4 regions of the Micromonospora sp. NBC_01699 genome follow, and region 2 is predicted to be linked to each of the others. Evidence: riboswitches for the same ligand, from Rfam matches in the RefSeq annotation. Region 2 holds a riboswitch; each other region holds the start of a gene.
The links. Region 2 has a riboswitch for cyclic di-AMP ahead of OG792_RS34280 (C39 family peptidase). Riboswitches for the same ligand answer to the same signal wherever they lie in the genome.
Positions count from the first base shown of each region.

Region 1: it holds a riboswitch for cyclic di-AMP, as region 2 does, so the genes downstream of both, OG792_RS25315 (coiled-coil domain-containing protein) here and OG792_RS34280 (C39 family peptidase) in region 2, are expected to answer to the same signal.
Region 3: it holds a riboswitch for cyclic di-AMP, as region 2 does, so the genes downstream of both, OG792_RS28425 (coiled-coil domain-containing protein) here and OG792_RS34280 (C39 family peptidase) in region 2, are expected to answer to the same signal.
Region 4: it holds a riboswitch for cyclic di-AMP, as region 2 does, so the genes downstream of both, OG792_RS01885 (coiled-coil domain-containing protein) here and OG792_RS34280 (C39 family peptidase) in region 2, are expected to answer to the same signal.

Region 1 is NZ_CP109199.1:6,237,641-6,241,813, reverse strand. Features, by position in the region: gene OG792_RS25320 (hypothetical protein) at 1-425, shown strand, start outside; gene OG792_RS25315 (coiled-coil domain-containing protein) at 593-1,699, opposite strand; cyclic di-AMP (ydaO/yuaA leader) riboswitch at 1,707-1,837, opposite strand; gene OG792_RS25310 (cation diffusion facilitator family transporter) at 2,145-3,065, opposite strand; gene OG792_RS25305 (ABC transporter permease) at 3,170-4,173, opposite strand, start outside.
Region 2 is NZ_CP109199.1:8,218,221-8,222,393, reverse strand. Features, by position in the region: gene OG792_RS34290 (class I SAM-dependent methyltransferase) at 1-344, shown strand, start outside; gene OG792_RS34285 (YbhB/YbcL family Raf kinase inhibitor-like protein) at 426-965, opposite strand; cyclic di-AMP (ydaO/yuaA leader) riboswitch at 1,593-1,736, shown strand; gene OG792_RS34280 (C39 family peptidase) at 2,151-3,002, shown strand; gene OG792_RS34275 (hypothetical protein) at 3,122-3,283, shown strand; gene OG792_RS34270 (hypothetical protein) at 3,280-3,507, shown strand; partial or broken gene OG792_RS34895 (aldo/keto reductase) at 3,563-3,736, shown strand; partial or broken gene OG792_RS34890 (hypothetical protein) at 3,964-4,170, opposite strand.
Region 3 is NZ_CP109199.1:6,932,428-6,936,600, reverse strand. Features, by position in the region: gene OG792_RS28435 (hypothetical protein) at 1-47, shown strand, start outside; gene OG792_RS28430 (MarR family winged helix-turn-helix transcriptional regulator) at 219-752, opposite strand; gene OG792_RS28425 (coiled-coil domain-containing protein) at 944-1,954, opposite strand; cyclic di-AMP (ydaO/yuaA leader) riboswitch at 1,958-2,089, opposite strand; gene OG792_RS28420 (copper resistance CopC family protein) at 2,320-3,192, opposite strand; gene OG792_RS28415 (hypothetical protein) at 3,281-3,655, shown strand; gene OG792_RS28410 (hypothetical protein) at 3,652-4,173, shown strand, end outside.
Region 4 is NZ_CP109199.1:406,817-410,989, reverse strand. Features, by position in the region: gene OG792_RS01900 (NADPH-dependent F420 reductase) at 54-686, opposite strand; gene OG792_RS01895 (dienelactone hydrolase family protein) at 753-1,424, opposite strand; gene OG792_RS01890 (hypothetical protein) at 1,580-1,774, shown strand; cyclic di-AMP (ydaO/yuaA leader) riboswitch at 2,030-2,162, shown strand; gene OG792_RS01885 (coiled-coil domain-containing protein) at 2,166-3,203, shown strand; gene OG792_RS01880 (glycoside hydrolase family 65 protein) at 3,235-4,173, opposite strand, start outside.

The sequences.
Region 1 (4,173 bases), 2.0 Mb from region 2:
GTCCGGGATGGCGGTCGATCGCGCTGTTCTGTCACCTGGCCAGTCTCGTGATCGGCTTCGGAGCCGTACTCACCGTGGATTGGTTCAGCCTGCGCTGGATTCTGCGCCGGGAACGGCTCGGCACCGTACTGGGCATGGCGCAGGGGGCACACCTGCTGATCTGGCTCGGTCTGGTGGGCCTGGTCGTCAGCGGTGCGGCACTGCGCCCCGACACCTCGTCCGGGCTGGTGCAGCTCAAGCTGGTCGCCGTACTCGCGGTGGGGATCAACGGGCTGTTCCTGGGCCGCGTACGCGACCGCCTCGCCAACCTCGGCGACACCCCCACGCACTGGTCCCGCCTACTCCCCGGCGCCCTAGCCGCCACGATCTCCCAACTCGGCTGGTGGACCGCCACCATCATCGGCTTCTGGAACTCCACCCCCTAACCCCCCACCCCCCGCCCCCCACCCCCCTCACGGCGCCGATCTAGGGCGAATGGGGGTTACTTGATCTCTAATCACACGTATTTGCCCTAGATCGACGCGCCCGGGGGCGGGCGCGGGGGCACGCGAGGGGAGGGGGAGAGGGGGAGAGGGGAGGGGGAGGGGCGGGGTTAGTTCATGGAGAGGTGGACGTGGTTGGTGTGGTCGCTGGAGGGGTCGCCGCCGCCGTTGTACGCCTTCCAGCCGCTGCCGGGTAGCCAGATCTGCTTGAACCAGATCACGTAGAGCACGCCGAGGCGGCTGGCGTTCTTGACGAAGTACGCCGCCAGGTTGTTGCCGTACGTCCGGTCGCCGCCGGTGGCGATTCCGCCGAAGCCGCCCTTCTCCGCCGCGAAGTCGCAGGCCCGGCCCTTCGGGTGTTCGCCCGAGCCGCCGCTGCGGAAGCAGGAGACGAAACGGGTGAAGCCGGCCGCCTTGGCCTGGTTCATCGCGTTGAGGGTGCGCGGGGTGATGCAGCCGGTGGTGGTCGGGTCGTTGACGCTGCACGACTCCTTCGGCCACGACCCGTCCGAGTTGCGGGGGGCCGGCTTGGCCGTGGGGGAGGTGGTGCTGGCGGTGACGCCGGGGCTGGAGCCGCCGCTGCCGGCGAGCGCGAGCGCCCGTTCGGCCTGCTGCTTGCGCTTGGCCATGATGTCGAGCTGCTTGCGCTGCTCACGGATCTCGTTGTCGATCGCCGCCTTGGCCCGGGTCTCCTGGTCCCGTACCTCGATCAGGTCCCGGAGCTGGCGGTCCTCGTTGGCGGCGACCGTGCCGAGGGAGGACGCACGGTCCAGGAAGCCGTCCGGCGAGTCGCTGTTGAGCAGGGCGGTGAGGGGCCCCAGGCGCCCGGTGCGGTACGCCAAGCCGGCCAGTTCGCCGACGGTCCGGGTCCTGGTGACCACTTCGGCCTCCAGGGTGACCAGGTGCGCGGCGAGCTGCTGCTGCCGCTTGGTGGAGTTGTCCAGTGCCGCCTGGGCGTCGAGGTAGCCCTTGGCCGCGACGTCGAGCTGCTCTCGCAGGCTGTCGCTGCCGCCCTCGTCGTCGGTGCCGCCGGGGGCGGCGGCGAGCACGTTCGCGGCGGTCAGCGGGGCGGTGCCGAGGGGGGCGGTGCCGAGGGGGGCGGGTGCGGCCAGCGCGGCGGTGGGGGTGACCGAGGCGGCCAACAGGGTGAGGGTGATCGCGATCGCGGTACGGACCGCGCGCGGATGGCGGGGTCGTACGGGCGCCAACAATGGCATTCGGTGCACGTCCTTCCGTCAGCCGCCGACCGGGTTAGCTGACGGGTTCGGGACGGAAGATCCCTACCGCTGACGCGGATGCACCCCAATGACGCGATGGTTCCCCGGCTCGCATGTGCGATTAGGCGACGGTCACCACAGGCGCCGGAGGGCGCCGCCCGGCGATGACCGGAGCCGAGCCTACCGGCCGGCTCCAGTACGGACAGTGGTCGCTTGTCAGAGGATCAAAGTGAATCGAAATGATATGCCGGATATAACCATAAAATTTCACCCGGTCGGGCGACAAAAATTAAGGCCAAGGTAAGCGAAGAGTGGTCACCTTCCGGTGCCCGGTAAGGAGCGCTACCGGCAGCGCCACCTACCCGTGCCGTCCGCGACCGTACCGAAGCGGGTGACGGGCGTGCCCGGCCGTACCCGGCCGGGCGGCGGGCGTACCCGATGGGGTTTACCAGTCGGTGGGGCCGCAGCCCTCGGTCGCGCTGCCCGGCTCGACCTGGAGGGTGGCGTGTGCGATGTCGAAGTCGTCGTGCAACGCCCCGCGGGCGGCGGCCAGCACCGCGCCGACCTCGGCGCCGGCGGACAGGGTGAGGTGCGCCGAGGCGACCTCCATGCCCGAGGTGAGCGTCCAGACGTGCAGGTCGTGCACGTTGGCGACACCGGGTACGGCACAGAGCCGGGCGGCGACCGTGGGCACGTCGAGGTGCTCCGGTGCGGCCTGCACCAGGATCCGGATCGCGGCTCGGGCCAGCCGCCAGGTCCGGGGCAGGATGAACAGGCCGATCGCGACCGCGACCAGCGGGTCGGCCCACCACCAGCCGGTGTTCGCGATCACCAGCGCGGCGACGATCACCCCGGCCGAGCCGAGCGTGTCGCCAAGCGCCTCCAGGTAGGCGCCGCGCAGGTTGATGCTCTCCCGTGCCCCGGCGCGCAGCAGCCCGAAGGCGACCAGGTTGGCCAGCAGACCGACGATGGCGACCCCCAGCATCGGCCCGGCCAGCACGGTCGGCGGGTGCTCCTGGCTGAACCGGCGGGCGGCCTCGACCAGCACGTAGATCGCGACGCCGAACAGCAGCACGGCGTTGGCCAGTGCCGCGAGCACCTCCAGCCGGTAGAGGCCGAAGGTCCGCTGCGGGTCGTCGGTGGCGTGCCGGGTCGCGGTGATCGCGGCCAGTGCCATGCCGATTCCGAGTACGTCGGTGAACATGTGCCCGGCGTCGGAGAGCAGCGCCAGCGAGCCGGTGGTGAGGGCGGCGACCGCCTCGACGATCATGACAACGACGAGCAGCCCGAAGGCGGACCAGAGCCGTCCCCGGTGCCGCTCGGCGGCGCGCATCGCCTGCGCGCCGTGGTCATGACCCGTGCCCACGCACACACCCTCCGTCAGCCGGTACCGCTATAGCCCAACATATGCTGATATCGCAATGTGTGCCACCGAGTCGAACCGGCCGGGTGCCGGAAGGGTGCGAGGGCTCAGCCCTCGTTCGCCATCGCCGCCACGATCGGGGCCCGGCTCGCCCGGCGGGCCGGCAGCAGCCCGGCCAGGACCGCCGCGCCGCAGGCCAGGCCCGCGCAGAGGGCCAACTGCCCCACCGGTACGACCGGCAGCCCGTGCCCGTAGCTGCTGATCAGCCCGAGTGCCGCGGTCCAGCCGACCCCCACCCCCAGGGCGATCCCGGCCAACGCGCCGACCAGCGCGATCAGCGCCGCCTCGACCAGCAGCATGCGCCCGAGCTGCCGTCGGGACAGGCCCAGCGCCCGGAGCGTGGCCGACTCCCGGGTGCGCTCGAAGACCGACAGCGAGAGCGTGTTGCTGATCCCGAAGAGCGCGATCAGCACCGACATGCCGAGCAGCGCGGCGAAGATGCCGAGCAGCTCGTCCAGCGTGGCCGACAACGCGTTCGCCTGGTCTGCCGCACTGCTCAACCGCACCACCGGGTACGCCCGCAGCAGCCCGTCGAGCGCCTGCCGCCCGGCTGCCGTACCGACACCGGGGGCGAGGTCGATGAGCAACTGGTTCGGCGCGCCCGGACCGTACGCGGCGGTGAACCGGCTCCACTCGACCAGCGCCGTACCGCTGGTCGGAGCGTCGTCGTAGAGCGCGACCACGACCAACGAGCCCCCCACACCGTCGCCCCCGGACGAACCGGTCGGCTCGGTCGGGCCGGTTGGGCCGGTCGGCTCGGTTGGGCCGGTTGGCTCGGTTGGGCCGGTTGGCTCGGTTGGGCCGGTTGGCTCGGTTGGGCCGGTTGGGCCAACCGGATCGGTCGGCCCAACCGGATCGGTCGGGCCGGTCAGGGTGTCGGGCAGGCCGAGCGGGAGCCGGTCGCCCACGCCGATGTTGCGGGCCTCGGCCAGCCGGCGGCTCACCGCCACCGTGCCCGGCCGCAGGGCGGCCAGGTCACCGTCGGTCACCTCCGGCCGGATCGGGCCGCGCAACTGCTCGGGCGGCACCGACCAGACCCGGACCTGCGGGT
Region 2 (4,173 bases):
TGGTCCGTCCCGGCGGTGCGATCGTACTGATCGTGCCGGCGTTCGAGTTCGCCATGGGCCCGGCGGACATCGCCACCGGACACGTACGGCGCTACACCAAGAAGACGATGCGGGCCGCACTGCTCGGCGCGGGGCTGACCGTGGAGCGGCTGCACTACGCGAACGCTCTGGGCCTCATCGGCTACTACATGGCGACGAACGTGTTCCGGCTGATGCCGAAGGAAGGCCCGATGGTGAAGGTCTACGACAGCCTGGTGCTGCCGGTGACCAAGGCGGCCGAGCAGATCGTGCGGCCACCGTTCGGACAGTCGGTCTTCGCCGTCGCCCGGGTGCCCGGCGCGTAGTTGGCCCGACCGACCAGGAGAGCGACGACCGACACCGTTCAACCCGTCCCCGGTGTCGGCCGTCCACTTACTCCGGTCAGCTCAGCCCTTGACCTGGTACGTGGGCCGGATCACCGCCCGTGCCAGGGTGTGGAAGGTCAGGTTGAAGCCGACGACCGCCGGGCTGTTGTCCGGCGTGAGGTCAAGCTTGTCCACATCGAGGGCGTGTACGGCAAAGAGGTACCGGTGCGGCCGGTCGCCGGCCGGCGGCGCCGCACCGCCGTACTCCTGGGTGCCGTAGTCGTTGCGGACGGCGAACGCCCCGCCCTCGACGGACCCGGCCTTGCCCGCGCCGCGCGGCAACTGGGTGACCGATACCGGGACGTTGACCAGCACCCAGTGCCAGAAACCGCTGGTGGTGGGCGCGTCCGGGTCGTAGCAGGTGATCACGAAGCTGCGCGTCGCGTCCGGGAACCCGGACCAGGCGAGCTGCGGCGACAGGTCGCCACCGCCCAGGCTGGAGTGGACGAACTCGTCGTCCAACTGCTCGCCGTCGCGTACGTCGTCGCTGGTCAGGGTGAACGCCGGCACCGGCGGCAGCAGGTCGTACGGGTCCGGCGCGATCGCTCGCTCAAGGTTCATCGAAAGGTCCTTCCAGAGATCGGGTGACTCGGTGTCTTTGTACCCTGTCTGACCCGGCCTACCGCCGCCGGTGGGCGAAACAACGGATGACGACCGGGTACGCGGCCGCGAATGTCGCTGTACGCCCATTCCCGCAGACGTTTATTCTTCGCTTTCGGGAAGCCGTTCCATTCACTCGCCCGGCCGACCTGTCGACGTTTCCATCCGATGATGAACGTCATTTCGTGCCCACCGGATCGCGCCCGGACCGCTTCGTTCGTCCGCCGGCGTGCGTCGGCGGCGGGACGGACGGTGCACCGGGCCGGCCGGGCCGGGCACCGGGGACGAGGGGACCGGCCCGAATCCGCCCAACGGACAATTCTCTGAACCGGACATCCGGCGGCAAGGGTCACCGGGTCGGCAAATCCGACACCCTCTATCTGCGGAACACAAGCGGGTACGCCCGCCACAGCCAAACTGGTCACTCCGGCGACAACCACTCTCCGTGATCATGGGGATAGACCCGAAACACCGGAAAGAAGCGGCGTGGGTCACGGTTTAAGCAGGCCAGTGGGGGTTGGCAGGAACAGAAGCCGCCCAGTAACGTCAGCCCGTCTGGTCCGGCCCTTAGTCACCGCGGGTGACACCGGAACAGGCCCGCTGAGTCGTAACTGTTACGAGCCGGGGACCCACAGTAGTTCTGGGGTGAATCCGCGAACCGTTGGTTCGTGGTAGGGCGAGCTTCCCGCCCGAATCCGTCAGCTAACCCGGTAGGCGGTATCGGAAGGAGAACATGCTCGTGCAGCGCCGTACCTGCCGTGGTCAATCCCTCGATCCCCCCGGTCCGCTCCGCCACCTGCCCCGGCTCGCCCGCACAGCGGCGCAGCCCGCGAAGGTAGCCCGCTAGGCCGTCCGACGACCGACGACGCGTGAGCGCGTACGCGGTCGGTGGCGCGAGGACGCGCGTGACCGGTGGGTGATCCAGAACCGTTCGGCGGCAATTTCGTCGGCGACGTTCATCCGGTGACGCATTCCACCGCTTCGCGGTGGCGGTTCCGCACGCCCCGATCCGGACTCGACGGCCGGCGGTGAATCCGCCCCGCCGATAACGCGTACGACGTCACGCGAACCGGCCCCGGCAGAGAAGAACGCCATCCCGAATCATGTGCCCCCGATCGCAGATCGGCACATCTGCGGAGGATTTATATGAAGCATCGTCAGCAACTCCGACGCGTCGTGACCGCCAACCCGTACCGGGCCAGCGTCGTCTCCGCCGCGGTTCTCGCCGTGGGTCTCACCACCGGCATCATGCTCACCCAGAACAACGGGTCGGCCGCGCCGACCAACCCCGAGACGGTCGCGGTCGCCGAGAGGCTGGGCGGCCAGGCCGGCGCCGAGGTCGCGCCCAGCCTGATCACGCCCAGCCCGGTCGTCCCGACCCCGAGCGCCTCGTCGGCGGCACCGGCACCGGCGGCGCCCTCGTCGGCTCCGCCCGCCACCACCAAGGCCCCGGCGACGCCGGTCAAGGCGGTCAAGAAGGCGGCTCCGCCCGCGTCGAAGGTGCTCGACTACGACTACGAGGCGCAGATCAACGGCTGGTACTGCGGCCCGGCGGCCGCCCGGATCGCCCTGACCGCCCGTGACCGCCAGCCGAGCCAGGACGACGTCGCCGCCGCCCTGGGCACCACTTTCAACGGCACCAACTCCGCCGACGACACCACCCGAGGACTGAACGCCCTGGCCAAGACCGACTTCTACCGGAGCACCTTCATCCCCGGGACCCCGTCCCCGGCCCAGATGGACCGGCTCCAGGCGGACGTCGTACACGCGGTCAGCAGCGGGTACGCGGTCGTGGCGAACATCGTCGGTTCGGCGACCGACGTCGACGGCGGCTGGCACGCGTACGACGGGGGTCACTACCTCACCGTGGTCGGCTACCGCGACAGCGGACGGACCGTGCAGATCGCGGACCCGGCGTACGTCAACGGGGTCAGCTCCTACTGGATGACCACCATCGACCTGGCCAACTGGATGGCTACTCGGGGCTACTCAGCCTGACCCACTCTCCCCCCGGCCCCGGGTGCCAGCCGTTCCGGTTGGTGCCCGGGGCTGTCCGTACCAGTGGGACGGTGGCCGTCCTGCCACAACCATCCAGGGACGCGTGCGTTGTCCCTGTCGTGACCATGGACCTCGCCGATCGGGCGGGCACCGACGACCGCGAGGTCCGGGTGGCCGACTCCGCCCCCTGCCGTCACTCCGAGTCGGCCGCCGCCGTGCGCCGGCACCCCGAACGAAAGGCCCAGGTGGTGGCCATGACCGGTCAGGTGCTCGTTCCGTGAGCCGCGTCGACGAACCGCTGACCCGCGCCGGGATCTGGGAGGCGGCGGCGATGACCATCGCCCAGCACCAGGACCGGGGGACCTCCTACGCCCCCGGCACCTGCGCCTGCTGCACCCCGGACGGCTGCGCGCAGCTACGTTGGGCGCAGGAGGTACGCGCCGGCCGCGACCCGGAGTACCCGGTCGGCACACCGGTCCCGCCGACGCTCAGGGCGATCAGCTAGCGCTCCGGGGCTGGCCGACCTGTTGCCGCTCTGCGTCGAGCGCGGGGTGGCGGTGATGGCGGCGGGAGTCTTCCAGGCCGGTCTGCTTGCCGAACCCCGAACCGGTGCCGCGTACGGCTATGCCGACGTGCCCGACGCCCTGCTCGACCGCGTCCTGGCCGTACGCGAGATCTGCACCCGGTACGGGGTGCCGCCGCTCGCGGCGGCGATCCAGTTCGCGTTCGGGCATCCGGCCGTCGCGACGGTGGTGGTCGGTGCGCGCGAACCACACGAGGTCGCAGCCTCTACGACCTGTCGGAACGTCATCTGGCCGTCGCGGGCACGAACCCACTCGGGAGCGACCGATGTCGCCGCGTTGTACAGCAGTTCCCCGCCGTCGCTCGCGATGGTGTTCGTGGCCAGGACGTACTCCTCGCCCGTGTCGCTCCGTAGGCGTGCCACTCCGGCTCGGATCTGCCCCATCGAAAGGCCGGTGTTGCGGAGCTCGCGCAGGATCTGGGCCTCGGCCAGGGCGATGAAGGGCAACCGTGGTCCGTGCGGGGTTTCGGGTGCCACCGAGTGCATGGCCGGTTGTTCAGGACCGTCGTAGCGGATCCACTGCTTGATAGTGCTCGCCGGGATACCGAGGTGCACACCCGCCGCGTGGGCAGTGAGAAGCGGCATCGT
Region 3 (4,173 bases), 1.3 Mb from region 2:
CCCCGAAGGACGCTGGCGGCCTGACCTGGGTGCTCAACCGCGCCTGACCGGCCGCAACCTCGGCCGTCCCCGGGCCAAACCTCAACCGCGCCCGACCGGCCGCAACCTCGGCCATCCCCGGGCCAAACCCGCCGGTCCCACCGTGAGGCCGGGTCTTCGGCGCAGGTCCGGCCTCATGCCCCCCGGGGCACGGGCCGGTTCTCGTCGTAGGCCCGGTGTCAGTGGTCGCCGGGCACGGGCTCCGCGTCGAACGGGTCGGCGGTTTCGGTGTCGCAGGGTTCGGGTTCGGTGTCCTGCTCGAATCCGGCCCGCACGATGTCGGAGATCTCCGCGAGGGCGTCCAGTTGCTCGGGAGTGAGTACGTCGACCACCCAGCGCCGTACGTGCGACACGTGTTTCGGTGCGGCCCGCGTGATCTCCTGGAGACCGGTGTCGGTGATCAGGATGAACGCGCCCCGGGGGTCGGTGACACACGGCTCCCGCTCGACCAGCCCGCGCCGGGCCATCCGCCCCAGGTGGTGGGTGAGCCGGGTCTTCTCCCACTGGAGGTGGGCCCGGAGCTGGAAGATCCGCAGCCGCATCCCGGGCGCCTCGCTGAGGTGGACCAGCACGGCATAGTCGCTCTCGGAGAGTCCGGTGTCGGCGAGCAGTTGGCGGTTCAGCCGGCTCTGCAACTCCATCTGCATCGTGATGAAGGAACGCCAGGCACGCTGCTCCCGCTCACTGAGCCACCGTTCCCCGTTCGCCGCCACCCACCCATGATACCCACCAAGGATGACACGTCATCCTCCTCCAACCCCCTCCCCTCCCCTTCCCTCCCCGCGTGCCCTCACCCTCTCTCCCCGTCGATCTAGGGCAAATGGTGGTGAATAGAGATCAACAAGCACCCATATGCCCTAGATCGACGAGGCGAGGGGGTGAGGCACGCGGGGAGGGGGAGGGGTTAGAGCATGGACATGTGTACGTGGTCGGTGTGGTCGCTCTCGCCGCTGTAGGACTTCCAGCCAGTGGCGGGGAACCAGATTTGCTTGTACCAGATGACGTAGAGAATGCCGAGCTGCTCTGCGTTGCGGACCAGGAACGCGGTGAGGTTGTTGCCGTACAGCCGCTGGTCCTGGTTGCGGGCGGAAGCGAATCCGCTGTTGAGCAGGGACCAGTCGCAGGCGCGGCCCTTCGGGTGCTCGAACGGTCCACCGTTGCGGTGACAGCCGACGAAACGGTTGAAGCCGGCCTTCTTCACCTCGTTGTACGCGTGCAGCGTGCGCGGGGTGATGCAGCCTCCGGTGGTCGGGTCGTCCTTGCTGCACGACTCCCTCGGCCAACCGCCACTGGCCGTACGCGGGGCGGCCTTCGCCACCGGCGAGTTCGCGTTGACGAAGCCGTTGGTCAGTCGCTTGCCGCCGACCAGGGCGAGTGAGCGTTCGGCGTCCTGCTTCTGCCGCGCCATCACCGTCGCCTGCTTCTCCTGCTCCTTGACCTCGGCGTCGGCCAGAGCCTTGGCACGTTCGGCCAGTTCGCGGGCGGCGTTGAGCTCGCGCAGCTTCTGGTCGTTGACCGCGTTCATCTCGTCCATCGCGACCGCCCGTTGCAGGAACAAGTCCGGGGAGGCGCTGTTGAGCAGCGCCGATACGGCGCCGAGCTTGCCGGTGCGGTAGGAGCGGGCGGCGATCTCGGCGATCTGGGGGGTCAGCTCCTCGATCTGCGCCTCGGCCTTCCCCAACTCGGTGGCGAGGACGGCCTGTCGCTTCTTCGAGGCGTCGAGCGCGGCCTTCGCTTCGAGGTAGCGGCGACCGGTCGCCTCAAGAACCTCACTCAGCAGTGGCGTGTCGGACTCGGCCGGCCCGGGCGGGGTAGCCGGCGCGGCGAGGGCCGGAGCCGAGAACGGTGCCACCATGAGCAGGGTCGTGACCAATGCCAGGGCAGGCGTGAACCATCGGCGGAGGGGTGCCGTCATGCATGATCCTTCCGTTGGTCGCCGACCGGGTTAGCTGACGGGTTCGGGATGGAAGTGATCCCTACCGCTGTCGCGGATTCACCCCACGTACTCGGTTCCCCGGTTCGTCCAAGGACGATTAGGCGACGGTCCCGCCGGCGCCGGTTGGCGCCGATTGGCGTTGACCGCGAAGAATTCTACCGTGTGATCCGTACCGGTGGACATGCCCGTCCGGTGCGAAAAGCGTTATGGGACAACAACTTTCGGTTATCATTCGCCGTTCTGACTAACGTGGATACCGGCTGTAATGACGGCGGTGCCGATTGTCGAATCAGCGGTCGACGGCCGGTGATCCGTGTCAGTGATCGGCGGCCGGCGATCCGTGGTCAGCGGTTGCCGCGTTTGCGTGACGGCTGTGCCTTTCCGGTGGACCGGGAGCCGGTCGCCGCTTTCCTGGCCGCCGCCGCACGGCGGGCCGCGGCGGTGGTGACCGGTCGCCTGCGGTTCGCCGGCCCGGTGTTGATCCGTGCCGTCCGCCGGGGTCGCAGGGTCAGGCCCACGATGACCGCCACGCCGACGAGGAGCAGCACCGGCAACAACCAGACCATCGGGCTGCCGTCGTCGGTGGCGCCGCTCGCGGTGTCCGGAACCGGCGCCGCCGGTGCGGTGCTGCTGCCGGTAACCGCGCCGGGATTGGCCGAGGCCGGCCGGTCCGGGTTCTCGGCGGCGGCGAGCAGGGCCGGGTCGGCGGCGTTCGTCGGTGCGGTCCAGCCCTGCGGCGCGGCGGTCGGCGCCCCGGAGTAGGAGAACTTCACCGTTCCGCGTACGGGCTCGCTGTCGGAGGCGACCGAGAGATAGCTGGCGGTGTACTCGCCCTTCTCCGGCCAGTGCGAAACCTGGACGAACGCGGAGTATCCGGTGTGATAGAGCTTCGGCTCCCACTTGCCGTTGACCAGGTTCAGTTCGGTGACCGGGCGGTCGAGCCGCTTGTCCGGACCGGGCTGCCAACCGGCGTCGACCCGTACGCCGCTCGGTGTCGTCAGGGTGAAGTACGCGTTGGCGGTGGGAGCCTCGGTGAAGTACAGCTCCAGCGCCTGCATCGGCCGCGACAGGGTGGCGCCGGCAACCGGGTCGGAGACGGCGAGCTGACCGTGGGCCGACGCGGGCGCGCCGGTCACGGCGAGCACGATCGTGGCGCCGAGCGCGACGGCGAGCAGGCGGCATGCCGCGCGGACGGTGACCAGGGGGGTCGATCGCATCGGCCCATCATGGTGGCTTCCGCTGTGCCCGGCAAGACGCTACAGTCGCTTCCCGATGTGGCGGGACCGGCTGACTGGGGAGACAGTGATGATGTTCTCTATCGGCCGTCGTCGTGCACTGGCCGCTCTGTTCGGCTCGGCCCTGCTGGCCCTCGCCGGCACCGGATGCGGTTCCACCGACGAACCGGTGGACGCGAGCGCCCCGGTCGAGGTGGCCATCACCGTCACCGAGGGCCGCGCCGAGCCGCAGCCGGGTCGGGTGGACGCGAAGAAGGGCCAGTCGGTCCGGATCACCGTGACCAGCGACGTGCCGGACCGGGTGCACGTGCACGGGTACGACGTCGGCGCCGAACTTCCCGCCGGTCAGCCGGCCACGGTCGAGTTCGTGGCGGACCGGGACGGCCTGTTCGAGGTCGAGACGCACGAGTCCGGGCTGCTGCTGTTCCAGCTACTGGTCCGATGAGGACGGTGCCCGAGCTGCTCGCTCACGGGGTCGGCGGGCGGCAGGACCTGCCCATCCCGTTCGCGTACGCGGTGACCGGTGCGGCGCTGGCCCTGGTCATCTCGTTCGTCGTGCTGGGCGCGTTGTGGCGGGAGCCGAGGCTGGGCGACCCCGAGGCGGGTCGGCCGCTGCCGGAGCGGGTCGCGCGGCTGGTCGACTCGGCCGGGTGGCGGTGGACGCTGCGTGGCCTGGGACTGGTGTTCGCCGCCTACTTCGCGCTCGGACTCTTCTTCGGGCCGGATGTCGACCGCAACCCCACCGCGGGCCTGTTCTACGTGGTGTTCTGGGTCGGGCTGGTGCCCGCCTCGCTGCTGTTCGGACCGGTGTGGCGGTCGCTGAATCCGCTGCGTACGGTCTATCTGCTCGGTGCCGCGCTGGTTCGACGGGATCCGCGGCGGGGGTGGCGGGCGCTGCCGCCGCGACTCGGTTACTGGCCGGCCGCGCTGGGCCTGCTGGCCTTCGTCTGGTTGGAACTCGTC
Region 4 (4,173 bases), 470 kb from region 2:
GTGCCAGCGGGGCCGGCCGGCAGCACGAGCCGGGCAGCGGGCGGAGCGACCGCTCACGAGTCCTGGCGCAACGCCTCCACCAGCTCGTCGGCGGTGAAGTCGGCGTCGTAGGTGATGCCGCCCGGCTGCTGCTTCCGGCCGCCCGCCGCCAGATCACCGGCGTCCACCGGTTGGAAGCCGAGTTCCTCGATCAGGTCCGCGACGGCCCGCTTGGCCTTCGGGTCGTCCCCGGACATCGGAATGCCGTAGCGCTCCTGGGCCGAGGACTGGCGGGCGTGGTCGCGCATGTGCTCGGCGTGCAGGGTGTTGAACGCCTTGACCACGTTCGCACCGCGGAGGTGCTGCTGCACCAACTCGCTGGAGGTGACCCTGTCCTGCTCCAGGTCCGGGTACTCCCCGTCCCGCTCCGGCGTGTAGTTCCCGGTGTCCATGACGGGCTTGCCCTTCAGCTCCGCCGTGGGCAGTTCGTCGTACCGGCCGAACGGCACGGCGACGATCACCACATCGCCGAACCGGGCCGCCTCCGAGGGGCTGACCGCGTGCGAGCGGTGTCCGAGTTCGCCCACCAGATCCCGAAGATTCTGTGGGCCGCTCGCGTTCGCGATGGCGATCTCGTGACCGGCCGCGGCGAGCCGACGGGCGAGCGTTGCGCCGACGCTCCCGGCGCCGATGATTCCGATGTGCATGCCAGTGGTTACCCGCCAATCCCGGCGACGAACGGGCCGGGGCGTGAGTCCGGTGACGGCCGCCGGTCAGGGCGCGGCGCCGAAGCTCGGTAGGCGCTCGGCGAACCAGTCGGCGGCCTGGTCGGCCACCTGCTCCAGCGCGCCGGGCTCCGGGAACAGGTGGGTCGCGTCCGGGATGATCCGCAGTTCCACTGCCCCGCCGAGCGCGTCACGGGCCTGCTGGTTGAACTGGATCACCTGTTCGTCGCGACCGCCGACCAGCAGCAACGTCGCCGCCCGTACGCGGGAAAGGGCCGGACCCGCCAGGTCCGCGCGGCCGCCGCGGGAGACGACCGCCGGTACGTGCTCCGGCCGCTCGGCCGCGGCTACCAGCGCCGCCGCGGCACCCGTGCTCGCTCCGAACAGTCCGACCGGCAGGGCGGCCGTGTCGGGCTCGGTGCGCAGCCAGTCGATCACGCCCACCAGCCGTCCGGCGAGCATCGGGATGTCGAAGCGCAGCTCGGCGGTCTGCTCGTCGGCCCGCTCCTCCTCGGGTCTGAGCAGGTCGACCAGCACGGTCGCGAGGGCGCGCTGGTTCAGCACCCGGGCGACCGCGACGTTGCGCGGGCTGCGCCGGGAACTGCCGCTGCCGTGGGCGAACAGCACCACCCCGACCGCCCCCTCGGTGGGGGTGACCAGGTCGGCGGTGAGCTGCACCTCCCCGGCCCAGACGGTGGTTTCGGTCGTCACTGTGTTCACCTGCTGTCCGGTACCCGGCTACGGGTGGAACAACCGCCCGTCGGCCCGGCAATCACCGTTTGCCGGGCTCCCCGCTCGGGAAGGCGAACCGGGTCAGGCAGGAAGACCACGGCGGAGCCGGTAGCGGCCCGCGCTGAGGCGATCGTGAGGATGCCATGACCCACCACAAATCCGCCAGGTCGGAGTCCGGTCGAGCCGACACGGGTCCGGCCGGCGACAAACGGGACAAGCGTAAGGACGCGGGGCGGGACTGGGCGGACGAGGCGGCACAGGCACGAGCCTCGGACGACCCGCGCCGGGTGACCCCGCACGACCCGACGGGCGTCCCCTCGACCGGGGACCGCCGCTGACGTGACGACGCGCCGCGCCCGGCACCGGAAATTCCGGGCGCCGCAGCGGCGTGAACGTTCGCTCCGACGAACCCCGGCGGGCACTCCTGGTGAGGCCCGCCGGGGTCGGTCACCGACCCGTGGACCGGCGGGGCGGCCGGTGGTACGCCTAGCAGGAGAAATCCTCGACCGCGACCCTGAATTCGGCTGCTAAGTCCGTCTGATCCGGTAATGTCACCCTCGGTTCCGACCCGGTGGTACCCCCTCTGCTGTCGGCGACGACCGCCGCCCAATCGCCGTCACCGGCGAACCGGGGAACCAGGTAGTCGGGGTGAGTCCGCACACGCGGTAGGGGTAGTTCCGTCCCGAACCCGTCAGCTAACCCGGTCGGCGGCCGACGGGAGGAACGTGCATGACGAGATCCAGACGTCAGCGGTTCTCGCTGGCTCTGACCCTGCTCACCGCGGTGAGCATGCTGGTGGGCGGCGCGGCGGTCGCGGCCGGGCCCGCCTCGGCCACACCCTCGCCGCCGACCACACTCGGCGACGAGGGCGGCAACCCCCTCTTACGCGACGTACTCGAATCGACCGGGCGTGGATACGCCGCCGCGAGCGTCGCCGTCGAGAACGCCCGCAAACGCCAGGCCGCGTACGCCGACGAGCTGCGGCAGATCGAGGCACAGCTCGACCAGCTCGCCCCCGAGGTCGGCGAGGTCGCGGTGAGCGCCTACCGGATCGGCCGGATAGGACCACTGAGCGCGCTGCTCGGCAGCGCCTCGCCGGACGACTTCATGGACCGGGCAGAGGGACTCGACCTGATCGCGCAGCGCGACAACAGCAAGCTGCGCCGGTTGCACGAGGCCCGCAACCGGGCCAGCCGGGCCAAGGCGGCGGCCGACGCCGCGGTGGCCGACGAGCAGCGGCAGCTGTCCGTGATGGCCGCGCAGAAGGAGGCGGCGGAACGCGCCCTCTCCCTGGTCGGCGGCGCGGCCACCGAGGGTTTCGTGAACGCCAGTTCACCGGTCGCGGCACCCGCGCCGCGCAACCGGGACGGCTCCCTGCCGGCGCAGTCCTGCAACCGCGACGACCCGACCACCGTCGGCTGCCTCACCCCGCGCGCCCTGCACGCGCTGACCGAAACACGACGGCTCGGCTTCGATCGGTACGTCTCCTGCTACCGCGCCGGCGGGCCGTTCGAACACCCGAAGGGCCGGGCCTGCGACTTCTCCGCGCAACCCGGCGGGTTCGGCGGCAACGCCACCGACGGCGACAAGACGTACGGCAACAACCTCGCCGCGTTCCTCGTCCGCAACGCCGACCGGCTCGGCATCCTGTACGTGATCTGGTACCGGCAGATCTGGTTCCCGGCCACCGGTTGGAAGGCGTACTCGTCCGCGAAGGGCGACCCGTCCAGCGACCACACCAACCACGTACACCTGTCCCTGCTCTGATCCCGGTGCCGGATGCCGGGTCCGGGCCCGGTCAGTTGCGGGTTTCGCTCGGCGCGACCTCGTTCTTCACCGGGGTCCCCGAACCCGAGGTCTCCGCGACCGAGGCACGCCGGGCCGGCGCCCGACCGGGCGGCTGCTGTGGCGCCGGACCGACCGGTTGCGGCTCCGGATTCGGTTTGGTCACCGGCTCGTCGCAGCCGACCTCGACCCTCTCCCCGTGGTGTAACAGCTCCACCGACCCGTTCCGGTCGCCGTTGCGCAGGGCGTACGTGGTGTCGCGTTCGCGTACGTCAACCCGCAGCCGGTGCCCGTGCCAGACCAGCGAGAACTCCAACCGGTCGATCCGGTTCGGCAGTCGGGGGGCGAACGACAGGAGGTCCCCGTGGTCGCGCATCCCGCCGAAACCGGCGACCAGCGCGATCCACGCCCCGGCCAGCGAGGCGACGTGCACCCCGTCGCGGGTGTTCTGGTTCAGGTCGTGCAGGTCCATCAGCGCGGCCTCGCCCAGGTAGTCGTGGGCCAGTTCGAGGTGCCCCACCTCGGCCGCCAGGACCGCCTGGGTGCAGGCCGACAACGACGAGTCACGAACCGTACGCCGCTCGTAGTAGGCGAAGTTGCGGGCCTTCTCCTCCGCGGTGAACGCGTCCCCGCGCCAGTGCATCGCGAGCACCAGGTCGGCCTGCTTCACCACCTGCTTGCGATACAGGTCGAAGTACGGGTAGTTCAGCAGCAGCGGGTACTTCTCCGGCGGAGTGCCCGCGAAGTCCCACTCCTGGAGCCGGGTGAAGCCCTCCACCTGCTGGTGCACGCCCAGCTCCGGGTCGTACGGGATGTGCATGGCGTTCGCCGCGTCCCGCCAGGCGGCGGTCTCCTCGTCGTCCACGCCCAGCCGCCAGGCGTGCTCGCTGTGCCGGGTCACCGCGTCGGCGGCGGCCAGCAGGTTCCGCTGCGCCATCAGGTTGGTGTAGAC